Regions from separate parts of the Variovorax sp. GW531-E2 genome, predicted to be linked through region 1. Evidence: riboswitches for the same ligand, from Rfam matches in the RefSeq annotation. Region 1 holds a riboswitch; the other holds the start of a gene.

What was found. Region 1 has a riboswitch for glycine ahead of AC07XP_RS25050 (D-amino acid dehydrogenase). Riboswitches for the same ligand answer to the same signal wherever they lie in the genome.
Region 2: linked by a shared signal. The riboswitch ahead of gcvT (glycine cleavage system aminomethyltransferase GcvT) and the one ahead of AC07XP_RS25050 (D-amino acid dehydrogenase) in region 1 are both predicted to bind glycine.

Annotation. Positions count from the first base shown of each region.
Region 1 is NZ_JBWKXQ010000055.1:37,306-43,669, forward strand. Features, by position in the region: gene rfbC (dTDP-4-dehydrorhamnose 3,5-epimerase) at 1-436, opposite strand, end outside; gene rfbA (glucose-1-phosphate thymidylyltransferase RfbA) at 433-1,320, opposite strand; gene rfbD (dTDP-4-dehydrorhamnose reductase) at 1,360-2,250, opposite strand; gene rfbB (dTDP-glucose 4,6-dehydratase) at 2,247-3,326, opposite strand; glycine riboswitch at 3,445-3,535, shown strand; glycine riboswitch at 3,580-3,686, shown strand; gene AC07XP_RS25050 (D-amino acid dehydrogenase) at 3,778-5,085, shown strand; gene AC07XP_RS25055 (RtcB family protein) at 5,105-6,364, opposite strand, start outside.
Region 2 is NZ_JBWKXQ010000003.1:43,039-49,402, forward strand. Features, by position in the region: gene gcvP (aminomethyl-transferring glycine dehydrogenase) at 1-333, opposite strand, end outside; gene gcvH (glycine cleavage system protein GcvH) at 392-763, opposite strand; gene gcvT (glycine cleavage system aminomethyltransferase GcvT) at 835-2,010, opposite strand; glycine riboswitch at 2,058-2,162, opposite strand; glycine riboswitch at 2,175-2,265, opposite strand; gene AC07XP_RS03075 (hypothetical protein) at 2,297-2,833, opposite strand; gene AC07XP_RS03080 (L,D-transpeptidase Cds6 family protein) at 2,930-3,421, opposite strand; gene AC07XP_RS03085 (MFS transporter) at 3,665-4,855, opposite strand; gene AC07XP_RS03090 (AraC family transcriptional regulator) at 4,965-5,744, shown strand; gene AC07XP_RS03095 (TRAP transporter large permease) at 5,781-6,364, opposite strand, start outside.

The DNA of each region.
Region 1 (6,364 bases):
CGATGCAGCGCTCGTGCGCCGGTGCGTAGTAGTCCGTCGTCTTGTACAGGAAATCAGCCGACTCGCTGAGCACCAGGAAGCCGTGCGCGAGACCCGGCGGAACCCACAACTGCCGATGGTTGTCTTCCGACAGCTCACTGCCCACCCATTGCCCGAAGGTCGGCGACGACCGACGGATGTCCACCGCCACGTCGAACACCGCCCCTCGAACCACGCGCACCAGTTTTCCCTGTGGTTGTTGCACCTGGTAATGGAGGCCTCGCAAGACCCCCTTGGTGGAGCGCGAGTGGTTGTCCTGAACGAAGTCGACGCGCTGGCCGACGGCTTCGTCGAAAGCCTTCTGATTGAAGCTCTCGAAGAAAAACCCGCGTGCGTCGCCGAACACCTTGGGTTCGATCAGCAACACGTCGGCGATGGCCGTCTGCGTGACCTTCATGAGCGCACACCTTCGGCCAGCAAATGGCTGAGGTACTTGCCGTAGCCATTCTTCTGCAACGGTGCTGCAAGCTTGGCCAGTTGTTCGTTGTCGATGAACCCATGGCGCCACGCGATCTCTTCGGGGCACGCGATCTTGAGCCCCTGCCGATGCTCCAGCGTCGCGATGAACTGCCCGGCTTCCAGCAGACTTTCATGCGTACCGGTATCGAGCCAGGCATAGCCGCGCTGCATGATCTGCACGTTGAGCCGGCCAAGATCGAGGTACGCCTGGTTGACGGCCGTGATCTCGAGCTCGCCTCGCGCACTCGGCTTCACGGCCTTGGCGATGTCGATGACCTGGTTGTCGTAGAAGTACAGGCCCGTCACGGCGTAGTTGCTCTTGGGCTTGAGCGGCTTTTCCTCGATGCTGCTGGCCTTGCCTTGTGCGTCGAACGCGACCACGCCATACCGCTCCGGGTCATGCACGTGGTACGCGAACACAGTGGCTCCCGCGTCCTGCGCGTCGGCGCCGCTCAGCAGATGGGCAAAGTCATGCCCATAGAAGATGTTGTCCCCCAACACCAGCGCGCTCGGCGAGTTCCCCACGAACTTGTCGCCGATGATGAACGCCTGCGCCAGGCCATCGGGACTCGGCTGCACCGCGTACTGCAGGTTGATGCCCCACTGGCTGCCGTCGCCCAGCAGCTGCTGGAAGCGCGGCGTGTCCTGCGGCGTGCTGATGATCAGGATGTCGCGCATGCCGCCGAGCATCAGGGTGCTCAGCGGGTAATAGATCATGGGCTTGTCGTACACCGGCAGCAGTTGCTTGCTCATGGCGAGCGTGGCCGGGTGCAGGCGGGTGCCGGAGCCACCGGCAAGGATGATGCCTTTGCGTTGCGTCATGGGAGTCTTCTTCTGTGAGGGGCAGGAAAAATCAGTCGGTCAGAGCGTCTCGCGCAGCATGCGTGCCACGCCTTCCTGCCAGGGCGGCAGTCGCAGACCGAAGGTGGTCTGCAGCTTGGTGGTGTCGAGCCGCGAGTTGTGCGGCCGCTTCGCGGGCGTCGGAAAGGCGCTGGTGGGCACGGCCTCCACGGCCTGCGGGCCGGCCTTGAGTTCGACGCCGGCCTGCTGCGCCATCTCGAGCACGAAGCGCGCGTAGCCGTGCCACGTGGTCTCGCCGCCGGCGATGGCGTGGTACAGCCCGGCCTTGGTCGGGTCTTGCAAGGTGGCGCGGATGGCGTGCGCGGTGATGTCGGCCAGCAACTCAGCCCCGGTGGGGGCGCCGAACTGGTCGTCGATGACCGTGAGCTTGTCGCGCTCCTTGGCCAGGCGCAGCATGGTCTTGGCGAAGTTGCCGCCGCGTGCGGCGTACACCCAGCTGGTGCGAAAGATCAGGTGCTTCGCACAATGCTGCGCCACCAGCTGCTCGCCTTCGAGCTTGGTCTGGCCGTACACGCTGAGCGGGCCGGTCGCGTCGTCTTCCTTCCAGGGCTTGGTGCCGCTGCCGTCGAAGACGTAGTCGGTGGAGTAATGCACCATCAGCGCGCCGATCTGCTGCGCCGCCTCGGCCACCACGCCGGGCGAGGTGGCGTTGAGCTTGCGCGCGAAGTCGGGCTCGCTCTCGGCCTTGTCGACGGCGGTGTGCGCGGCGGCATTGACGATGACGTCGGGGCGCACCGCCAGCACCGTGGCGGCCAGCTGCTCGGGGCGGCTGAAGTCGGCGTGGAAGTCGGTGCTGTCGAAGTCCAGGGCGACCACTTCGCCGAGCGGCGCGAGGCTGCGCTGCAGCTCCCAGCCGACCTGTCCACCTTTGCCGAGCAGCAGCAACTTCATGCGGAAGCCTTTGCAGGCGCAGCGTCGTATTGCTTCTCGACCCATTCGCGGTACGCGCCGCTTTGCACGTTGCGCACCCACTCGCCGTTCGCGAGATACCACTCGACGGTCTTGCGGATGCCGGTGTCGAAGGTCTCGGCGGGCTTCCAGCCGAGTTCGCGCTCGAGCTTGCGTGCATCGATGGCGTAGCGGCGGTCGTGGCCCGGGCGGTCCGTGACGTAGGTGATCTGTTCCTTGTACGGCTTGCCGTCGGCGCGGGGGCTCAGTTCGTCGAGCAGCGCGCACACGGTGTTGACGATCTCGATGTTGGGCTTCTCGTTCCAGCCGCCGACGTTGTAGGTCTCGCCGAGCTTGCCGGCTTCGAGCACGCGGCGGATGGCGCTGCAGTGATCCTTCACGTAGAGCCAGTCGCGCACCTGCATGCCGTCGCCGTACACGGGCAGGTTCTTGCCAGCCAGCGCGTTGACGATCATCAGCGGGATCAGCTTCTCGGGGAAGTGGAACGGACCGTAGTTGTTCGAGCAGTTGGTGGTGACCACCGGCAGGCCGTAGGTGTGGTGCCAGGCGCGCACGAGGTGGTCGCTGGCGGCCTTGCTGGCCGAGTACGGGCTGTTGGGCTCGTACTTGTTCTCTTCGGTGAAGGCCGGGTCGGTCTTGGAGAGCGAGCCGTAGACCTCGTCGGTCGACACATGCAGGAAGCGGAAGGCCGCCTTCTGGTCGGCCGGCAGGGCGTTCCAGTAGCCGCGCACCGATTCGAGCAGGCGGAAGGTGCCGAGCACATTGGTCTGCACGAAGTCTTCCGGGCCGTGGATCGAACGATCCACATGCGATTCCGCGGCAAAGTTCACGACGGCGCGGGGTTTGTGCTCGGCCAGCAGGCGATCGAGCAGTGCGCTGTCGCCGATGTCGCCTTGCACGAAGACATGGTTCGCGTTGCCCTTGAGCGACGCCAGGGTCTCGAGGTTGCCCGCGTAGGTCAGCTTGTCGAGGTTCACGACGGGCTCGTTGCCCTGCGCGATCCAGTCGAGTACGAAATTGGCGCCAATGAAGCCTGCGCCGCCGGTAACCAGGATCATGGAGTCCCCTGCATGTAGAAAAAAGTTTGCTTTACCAAAAATCAACATTCAATTATCCCATCGGTGTGAAGTGCCGATGTACAGGGCTTGGCCGGCTTGCGGGGCCCGCCTACAATCGCCAACAATTGCAGGAGAGCGGGCCTCCACGGAGGCCCTACCGAAGGCGCAAACTCCCATAAACGCTCAGGTCGGCCCGACGAAATTCCAGGCAACGCCCAGGAACTTCGGCAAGGGGTCAGTACTGCACTCATCGATACAGCCGTCTGGAGAGCCGCCACGCCATGTGGCGCACCGAAGGAGCAAACCCGCTGCGGGTGCAGCAGGGTGAATCTCTCAGGTACCGAGGACAGGGGGAGCGGCAACTTGGACATCGGTCGTCCGGTTGCTCGCTATTGATTCAATAGCACTCCACGCCCGCCGTTCAAGCGCTGCAAACTCAAAGGTACTTGCAATGCGTGTGATCGTTCTTGGCGCCGGCCTGCTCGGCGTGACTTCGGCCTACTACCTCCAGCAACTCGGCCACGAGGTGACCGTGATCGACCGGCAGGCCACCCCGGCCGCCGAAACCAGCTTCGCCAACGGCGGCCAGATCTCGGTCAGCCATGCCGAACCCTGGGCCAATCCGAGCGCGCCGCTGAAGGTGCTGCAATGGCTCGGCAAGGAAGACGCGCCGCTGCTCTTTCGCATCCGCGCCGACATGCGCCAATGGCTCTGGGGCCTGCAGTTCTTGCGCGAATGCACCCCCGCGCGCACCCGCCACAACATCGAACAGATCGTTCGTCTCGGTACATACAGCCGGGAAATGTTGCAGCAATTGCGTCGAGACACCGGCCTGAACTATGACCAGCGCACGCAAGGCATCCTGCACTTCTACACGACGCAAAAAGAATTCGACGGCGCCCTCGCGCCCGCCGAACAGATGCGTGCCCTGGGCTGTGAGCGGCTGGTCATCTCGGCCGACGAGGCCATCAAGATCGAACCCGCCCTCGCCCACATCCGCCCCCAACTCGCCGGCGCCACCTACACCGCCGAAGACGAATCGGGCGACGCCAACCGTTTCGCGCGCGAGCTCGTGAAGCTGGCCGAGGCGGCCGGCGTGAAGTTCCTCATGAGCCACACGGTGACCGCGCTGCGCGAAGCGGGCGGCAGCATCGACCACGTCGAGGCGACCGACAACGAAGGCCGCTTCCAGCGCATCCGCGGCGATGCCTTCGTGCTTGCGATGGGTTCGCTGAGCCCGCTGTACGCGGCGCCGCTGGGCATCCGCCTGCCGATCTACCCGGCCAAGGGCTACTCGGTGACGCTGCCCGTGAAGGACGCGTCGAAGGCGCACCAGGTCTCGCTCACGGACGACGAATACAAGCTGGTGTTCTCGCGCTACACCTCCGAGTCGGGCGACCGCCTGCGCATCGCCGGCACGGCCGAGCTCAACGGCTACGACCGCGACCTGAACCGCGTGCGCTGCGAAGCCATCGTGCGGCGCGTCGAGGAGCTCTTCCCCGGCGCCGGCGACACCGAACGCGCGCAGTTCTGGACCGGCCTGCGCCCGGCCACGCCGAGCAACGTGCCGCTGATCGGCAAGACCAAACTGCCGAACCTGTTCCTCAACACGGGCCACGGCACGCTCGGCTGGACGCACGCCTGCGGCTCGGGCAAGTCGATCGCGCGCATCGTGAGCGGGCTGGCGCCCGAGGTCGATTTCGCGTTCGCCGGCATGCCGGCGCCCGCGCCGCGCGCCGTGCAACCCGCACTGGGCTGACACGACACGCGCCCTCGGGTCATGCCTTGAACGTGACCCAGGGCTTGAGCCGCACGGCGCAGCGGATGAGCCCCGCGCTTTCCTGCGCCTCGATCACCGCGCCGATCGGCTTGTAGGCCTGCGGCGCCTCTTCGATGCGGCGCTCTTCGCGCAAAGTCACGCATTGCCAGCTGGCATCGGCGTCGCCGGGTGCGGGCCGCATCGCGCGCACTTCCTGCCGACGCATGCGCCGGCCGGCCCCATGGCTGCACGACCACAGCCAGTCTTCATGCCCCAGCCCGGTCGCGAGGTACGAGTGATCGCCCATCGACCCGGGAATCAGCGCCAGGTCGCCCGCGTGCGCCGGCGTCGCGCCCTTGCGATGGATGTTCATGCCGTGCTCGCGCAGCACGACGTTGTGCGGCACGTCGACCACCAGCGTCGACGCCGTGGCGCCCAGCAGTTCGGCGAAGTCCTTGCGCACCAGCTCGGCCAGCACGACGCGGTTGGCCCAGGCATAGCGCGCGGCCACGCCCATGGCTTCGAGGTACTCCTGCGCCAGCGGCCCGGCCAGGCCGTACAGCCCGCTCTTCGGGTGGCGCAGGCCCTGCGGCCACTCGGCCCGTGCGCGGTCCATCCAGCGGCCGCCGACATGGAACCCGATGTCGCGCGAGCCGCTGTGGATCATCACCACGACCTCGCCGGCCTTGAGCCCCGCGCGGTAGGCCGCGTGCCGGTCCATCACCTGGTCGACGACCTGCAGCTCGACGAAGTGGTTGCCGCTGCCCGGCGTGCCCAGGCACGGGTCGCGGAACACCTCGTGGCGCGCGCCGGTGTAGGCCGGCGGTGCGTGCCGCGACTGCCCGCCGAAGCTCGCCAGGCCGATGCACGCGCCGATCTCGGCCTGCAGCCGGTCGCGGTCGCACGAGGCCCAGAGCCCCTCGTTGCGCACGGCGTCCAGGAACGCGGCCGGCCCTTCGTCGAACAACGCGCGAAACGCCGCCGTGTGCACCGGCACGTCGCGCCCGTTGTCGAGCAGGCTGCGCGTGAGCCGCGCGAGCAGCTGCGTCTTGTGCGGCGCCACCTGGTCCAGCGTGAGGCCGGTGGTCAGCAGGCGCATGCCGCAGTTGATGTCGGTGCCGACTGCGGCGGGAATCACGAAGTCGCCATCGGTCGCGACCACGCTGCCCACCGGCGCGACCGAGCCCGGATGAAAGTCCGGCGTCGCGCAGGCCTTGCACACGCCGTGCGCGCCGTCGGGCGAGCGCACGCTGGCGAAGGCCAGCAGCTGGTTCACGGC
Region 2 (6,364 bases), on a different contig from region 1:
GGCGGGGTTCTCCAGGATGTTGCGCAGGATCACGCCCGGCGTGTGGGTGCCGTAGTAGCCCTGGCCGATGAAGCTCTTGAACACCTTGTTCTTCGACGCCAGCGTCTTCAGCTCGGCCAGCGCGTCGGCCTCGGTGACCGGCGCGGGCAGGCGCATCGGCCGGGCGCGGCGGATGGCCGCGGGCACGATGCCGTCGATGAGCTCCGCGCGCGTTTCGGAACCGATCACCGGCAGCATGCGCGCCTCGTCCGCCGCATCGATGCCGATGTGGCGGGCGAGGAATTCTTCGGCGTTCTCTAGTTCTTGCAAAGAGGGAAGGGCGGGAATCGGCATGGCGGTGAAGGCTCGGGGGAGAAGGAACGAAGGTGCGAGGAAGCTGCTGTTCAGCGGATCAGGATTCGGCGGCGAACTTGTCGTAGCTGGCGGCGTCGAGCAGGGCGTCGAGCTGCGCGGGCTCGCTCAGCTTGACCTTGAAGAACCAGCCGGCGGCCAGCGGGTCGCTGTTGGCCAGCGACGGGTCGGCGCGCAGCGCTTCGTTGACTTCGGTGATCTCGCCCGACACGGGCATGAACACATCGGCGGCGGCCTTCACCGACTCGACCACACCGGCGACCTCGCCTTGCGCGAAGGTCTTGCCCACTTCAGGCAGGTCGACGAACACCACGTCGCCCAGCGCGTCCTGCGCATGCACGGTGATGCCGACGGTGGCGGCGCCGCCTTCGGCCGCCACCCATTCGTGGTCCTTGGTGTATTTGATGCTCATGAAAAAACTCCTCGTGGAAAAAATGGAATCGGGGTGCAGAGCCTAGCCGGGTCTGCGGTGTTCAGTGTCGGTCAGCCGCGGTAGTAGCGCGTCGGCACGAAAGGCATCGTCGAGACCTCCATCGGCACCGGCTTGCCGCGCACGATGGCCTGCACGCGCGTGCCGGGCTCGGCGAAGGCGGCGGCCACGTAGCCCATGGCCACGCAGCGGTCGGCCGTGGGGCCGAGCAGGCCGCTGGTGACGGCGCCGATGTCGTGGCCTTCGAGCGACTGCAGCAGCGTGCCGTCGCGCACCGGAATGCGTTCGAGTGCCACGAGGCCGACGCGCTTGCGCGTGAGCGTCTTGTGGTCGGTGTGGCCGGCCGCGCCCGAGGCGACGGCGGCGAGCTGGGCCAGCACCTTGGCCGCGCCCGGAAAACCGCCTTCGCGCGCACCGCCCGCGCGGCGCACCTTCTGGATCGCCCAGTTGAGCGAGGCTTCGACCGGGGTGGTGGTGGTGTCGATGTCGTTGCCGTACAGGCACAGGCCGGCTTCGAGCCGCAGCGAGTTGCGCGCGCCCAGGCCGACGGGCTTCACCTCGGGCTGCGCGAGCAGCAGGCGGGCGAGGGCGTCGGCGTCTTTTGCGGCCACCGAGATCTCGAAGCCGTCTTCGCCGGTGTAGCCGCTGCGGGTGACGAAGGCGGCGATGCCGCCGATCTGCACCGCGCCGCCGGTCATGAACACGAAGCGCTCGATGCCGGGCGACAGGCGTGCCAGCGTGGCGGCGGCCTGAGGGCCTTGCAGTGCGAGCAGGGCGTGGTCGGGCAGGGGCTGCACCTGGCAGCGTGCGCCGATCCTGGCCTGGATGTGGGCGATGTCGGCCACCTTGCAGGCGCCGTTCACGATCACGAAGAGCGAGCCATTGCCTTCGTTGAAGAACATCAGGTCGTCGAGGATGCCGCCCTCGTCGTTCAGCAGCAGGCCGTAGCGCTGCTTGCCGGCGGGCAGGTCGATCACGTCGACGGGCATCAGGGTTTCGAACGCGGCGGCGGCATCGGGGCCGACCAGGCGCAGCTGGCCCATGTGCGAGATGTCGAACAGGCCGGCCGCATCGCGTGTGTGCTTGTGCTCGGCCATGAGGCCGGCGGGGTACTGCACGGGCATGGAATAGCCGGCGAAGGGCACCATGCGGGCGCCGAGCTCCACGTGGAGGTCGTACAGCGGGGTCTTGAGAAGTTGAGTATCCGAAGAAGCGGAAGAAGCGGCCACGGGGCACTCCAAAGGGGCAGTCGAAATCCATGGCTGCAACGCCACGGGCCACCCCTGCTGTCCGCTTTACCTGAGAGATTCGCCCCACGATCGGGGTTTGCTCCTTCGGTGGGCCGCGTGCAATGCCACGGCCTCTCTCCAGCAAGGAAACGCCGGTGGTTGCCGGCGTCTTGTCAGTCCTTTTGCCTGAGCGTTCGGGGAACCCCTGCGCCTTCGGCGGCCCCGTCGCGCGGGGCTCTCTCCTGACCCGGCGAGTGTAGTGGATCGCGGGGCCGGGGCTGGCGGCTCAGTGCACGGTTTCTGCCGGCGGCAGCAGCTTGTCGATGCGCTCGCGCAGCGAGTCGGCGCGCTCGGGGCCGGCGGCTTTCTCGATCTCGGAGAGCATCAGCGCGGCGATGGTCAGCATGGCCTCGCGGTCGCGGGCCTCGCGCAGGGCGTCGCGCATCTGGTTGGCGAAGCGCGGGTCGCGGCGCACGAACATGCGCTCGCAGATGTCGAACAGGAACATGCGCGTGGTGGCCAGCGAGCGCTTGCCGTCGAAGCTGTCGGCCGAGGTGGCGACCTGGATCGGCTCGGCGGCGGGGACGGGCGTGGGGGCCGGTGCAGGAGGCGGCGCGACCGGGCGCGCGACCTGCAGGTAGCCGCGCTGCATCAGCCCCTGGATCGCCTGCTCGGCCTCGACGCGGCTGGGGAACAGCGGGCTGAAGTCGGTCAGCGAGCGCCGGCCGTCGGCCATGAGCAGCAGGGCGCGCTCACGCTGGCTGAGCGTGCGCTGCCCGGCCTGGAGTTCGTCGCGTGCCTTCTCGGTCTTGGTGGGGAACATGGCGGCCACAGCTTTCGGAGGTCGAAGGCTGCAGCATCGTTGCAAGTGGTGACATCTTCGTGAACCATTTGCCTTACAGGGACAAGGCGGCGCGCGTCAGTTGCCCGCGCTCTCCTTGCGGATCAGCCAGCGCGGGCCCACGCGCTGCAGCTCGAGCGTCTTGCGGTCGGTCTCGGTGAGCGCGTCGGCGCTGTAAATCTGCCGGAACTGCGCGCTGGCCGAGGTGCCCTGGATGCTGATCACCAGCCCCTCGATGCCCACGCTGATGCGCGACTTGCCCGTGATGCGGGCGCGCCGGTCGGCCTCCCAGCGCTCGCGGGTCTGGCCGCGCGCGGGGGTGAAGTCGCTCGCGTAGGCGGCGAGGTAGCGCTCGACGTCGCGCGCGGACCAGGCGGCGGCCCAGGCGCGCACGGCGGTTTCCACTTCGGCGAGGTGGGTGACGGGATTGGTGGGATTGGCGGGGGCGGCTGCTGGTGCAACGGCTGCAACGGGCGCAACGGGTGCGGTGGCCGGCGTGGCCGCGATACCGGCGGTGGCCAGCAAGCCGGCAGCGACAAGGCTGCTGCCCTGGGCGACGATTCGGTGCATGGCGTCCTTCTCTTTCCTTCTTCTTGTCTGTCAGGCTCGACGTCGAAGCTTGCGTCGATTCTGGCAGTGAAAGAGAGCGCGTGCGGCGTTGAATCGCCCACGGATTTCGGTGGTCCGTGGTTCAGGGCGCGTGCACAGGACACCGGGTGCTTCCCTCCGCGAATATCCCCCGCCTTCGGCTCCTCCTTGATTTCGCTGCGGGAAGCACCCAGTGCCCTGTGCACCGGGTGCGCGGGGCAGAGCTCAGGCCGCGGCAGCCTCGCCCGCCATCACCTGCACCGTCCGGTTGCGCAGCCGCAAGGCCAGCACGGTCGCGACGCACAGCACGCACAACACCACCGTGAGCGTCACGCCGAGCCCGCGTGCATCCGACAGCAGGCCGAACAGCGGCGACACCAGCCCGCCGACCGAGAGCGCGAGGCCGAGCGTGATGCCGCTGGCGGTGGCCGGGTTGCGCGGCAGGTAGTCCTGCGCGAGCGTCACCTGCGCGGCGAAGGGCAGGAACATGCTCATGCCGAGCCACGCGGTGCAGGCCAGCGCCGCGCCGGGCGTGGCGGCGAGCACGAGGCCCGCCATGGCCGGCAGCGCGAGCAGGTAGCCGCAGCGGATCGTGCCCATGCGCCCGATACGGTCGCCGAGCCAGCCGCCGGCCAGCGTGCCCACGGCCCCTGCGGCGGTGAAGGCGGTGAGCGCCGCGGCGCCCTGGAAGGTGCTGCCGTGCAGGTCGCGCGTGATGCGCAGCGAAAGCATCGACAGCACCGTGACGTACGGGATCGACCAGCCCACGATGGTCGCCACCAGCAGGCTGAAGGCGCGCCAGTCGTTGTGCGGCTTCAGCACCTGGGCGCGGGCCTGCGCGGCGCGCGCCGCCGTGGCCGCGTGCTGGGCGGCCGCGCTGCGCCGTGCATTCGCCGCGACCCACACCACGCCCATCGCCACCGCGGGAATGCCCAGCAGGTAACTGCGCGACAGGCTGCCGCCGCCGACCACCGTGGCCGCCAGCACGGGTGCGAACGAGGCGCCGATGGTGCCGCCCACCGAGAACACGCTCATCGCCTTCTGCGAGGCGCCGCCGGCCGCGCGCGCGGCCACGGTGGCGGGCGGGTGGTAGGCCGCAATGCCCAGCCCGCACAGCGCGACCGCGATCCAGGTCAGCAGGTAGCTCTGGCTCAGGCCCGCCAGCACCACCCCCAGCGCCGCCACCAGGAAGCCCACGGGCACCAGCCAGGCGCGCGGGTGGCGGTCGGCGTACAGGCCGAACAGCGGCTGTACCACGCTCGACAGCCCGGTGGCCGCCAGCATCAGGCCGCTCACGGCCGTGTAGCTGTAGCCGCGCTCCAGCACCATGAAGGGCAGCAGCGCGGGCACGAGGCCCTGGTAGAGGTCGTTGACGGCATGGGTGCCGGTGAGCAGCCCGAGTCGGCGCGTGTTCATGCGATGGCTTCTTTCCTGGATGTCCGGTTGGAGAAAAAGAGGGAGAAAAGCCATCGTAGGAAGCCAGGGGAAGATGTTCTCGCTACGAATGTGCAAACATCATCGTGAAATGGACAAACTGAATCTGCGCCCCGACGAGGGCGAATCAACCCCGCGCGCCGTGGCCGTGCTGGCCACCGATCCGGCGGGCGACGCTTTCATTCCGCCGCATGCGCACCGGCGCGGGCAGCTCATCCATGCGATCTCGGGCGTGATGATGGTCGGCGCGGCGGCCGGCAGCTGGGTGGTGCCGCCGGGGCGCGGCGTCTGGGTGCCGCCGGGCATGACGCACCAGATCCGCATGGCGGGCGAGGTGAAGATGCGTACTGTCTTCGTTGAGCCCGGCACGCGCGCCGACCTGGGCGCCGAGTGCCGCGTGATCCACGTGGGGGCGCTGTTGCGCGCGCTGATCGTGGCGGCCGTGTCGCTGCCGCTGGACTACCCGCCGGGCGGGCGCGACGAGCGCGTGATGGAGCTGATCCTCGACGAGATCGAGGCCGCGCCCGCACTGTCGCTGCATGTGCCGATGCCGCGCCACGCGCGCCTGGCCGCGCTGTGCGAGGCGCTGATCCGCGACCCCGCGCAGCCCGCCACGCTCGACGGCTGGGCCGTGCGGCTCCACATGAACGCGCGCACGCTGGCGCGGTTGTTCGAACGCGAGACCGGCATGACTTTCGGTGCATGGTGCCGCCAGGCGCGGCTGCTGCTGAGCCTGCCGCGGCTGGCCGCGGGCGCGTCGATCCTGGAGGTGGCGCTGGCGCACGGCTACGAGAGCCCGAGCGCCTTCACCGCGATGTTCCGCCGCACGCTCGGCGTGCCGCCGAGCCAGTACCTGCACCCGCCGGCGTGAGGCGAGTGCGGGCCTGGGCGGGAGCGGCCTGCGCCGCTACTTGAATCCGAGCGCGCGCGGCAGCCAGGTGCTGAGCATCGGCACGAAGGTCAGCAGCATCAGCACCGCGCCGTGCGCCCACAGGAAGGGCACCAGCTCCTTCACCAGCGCCGACATCGGCACCTTCGACACGTTGCAGGTCACGAACAGCAGCCCACCCACCGGCGGCGTGATCATGCCCAGCGTGAGGTTGAAGATCACGATCATCGCGAAGTGCACCGGGTCGACGCCCAGCTTGATTGCCACCGGCGCCAGGATCGGCGCCAGCACCATCACGCCCGGCAGCGGCTCGATGAAGATGCCGAACAAGAGCAGGAACACGTTGACGATGATCAGGAACATCCACGGCGAGAGGTTCATGCTGATGAGCCATTCGGCCATCTGCTGCGGAATGCCCTCGATGGTCAGCACCCAGGCGAACGAGGCCGACAGCCCGATGATGATCAGCACCGACGCCGACAGCAGGGCCGAGCGCGACAGGATGTCGGGCAGCATCTTCCACTCGAGCGTGCGGTAGATGAACTTGCCGCACACCAGCGCGTAGAACACCGCCACCACCGACGCTTCGGTGGGCGTGAACC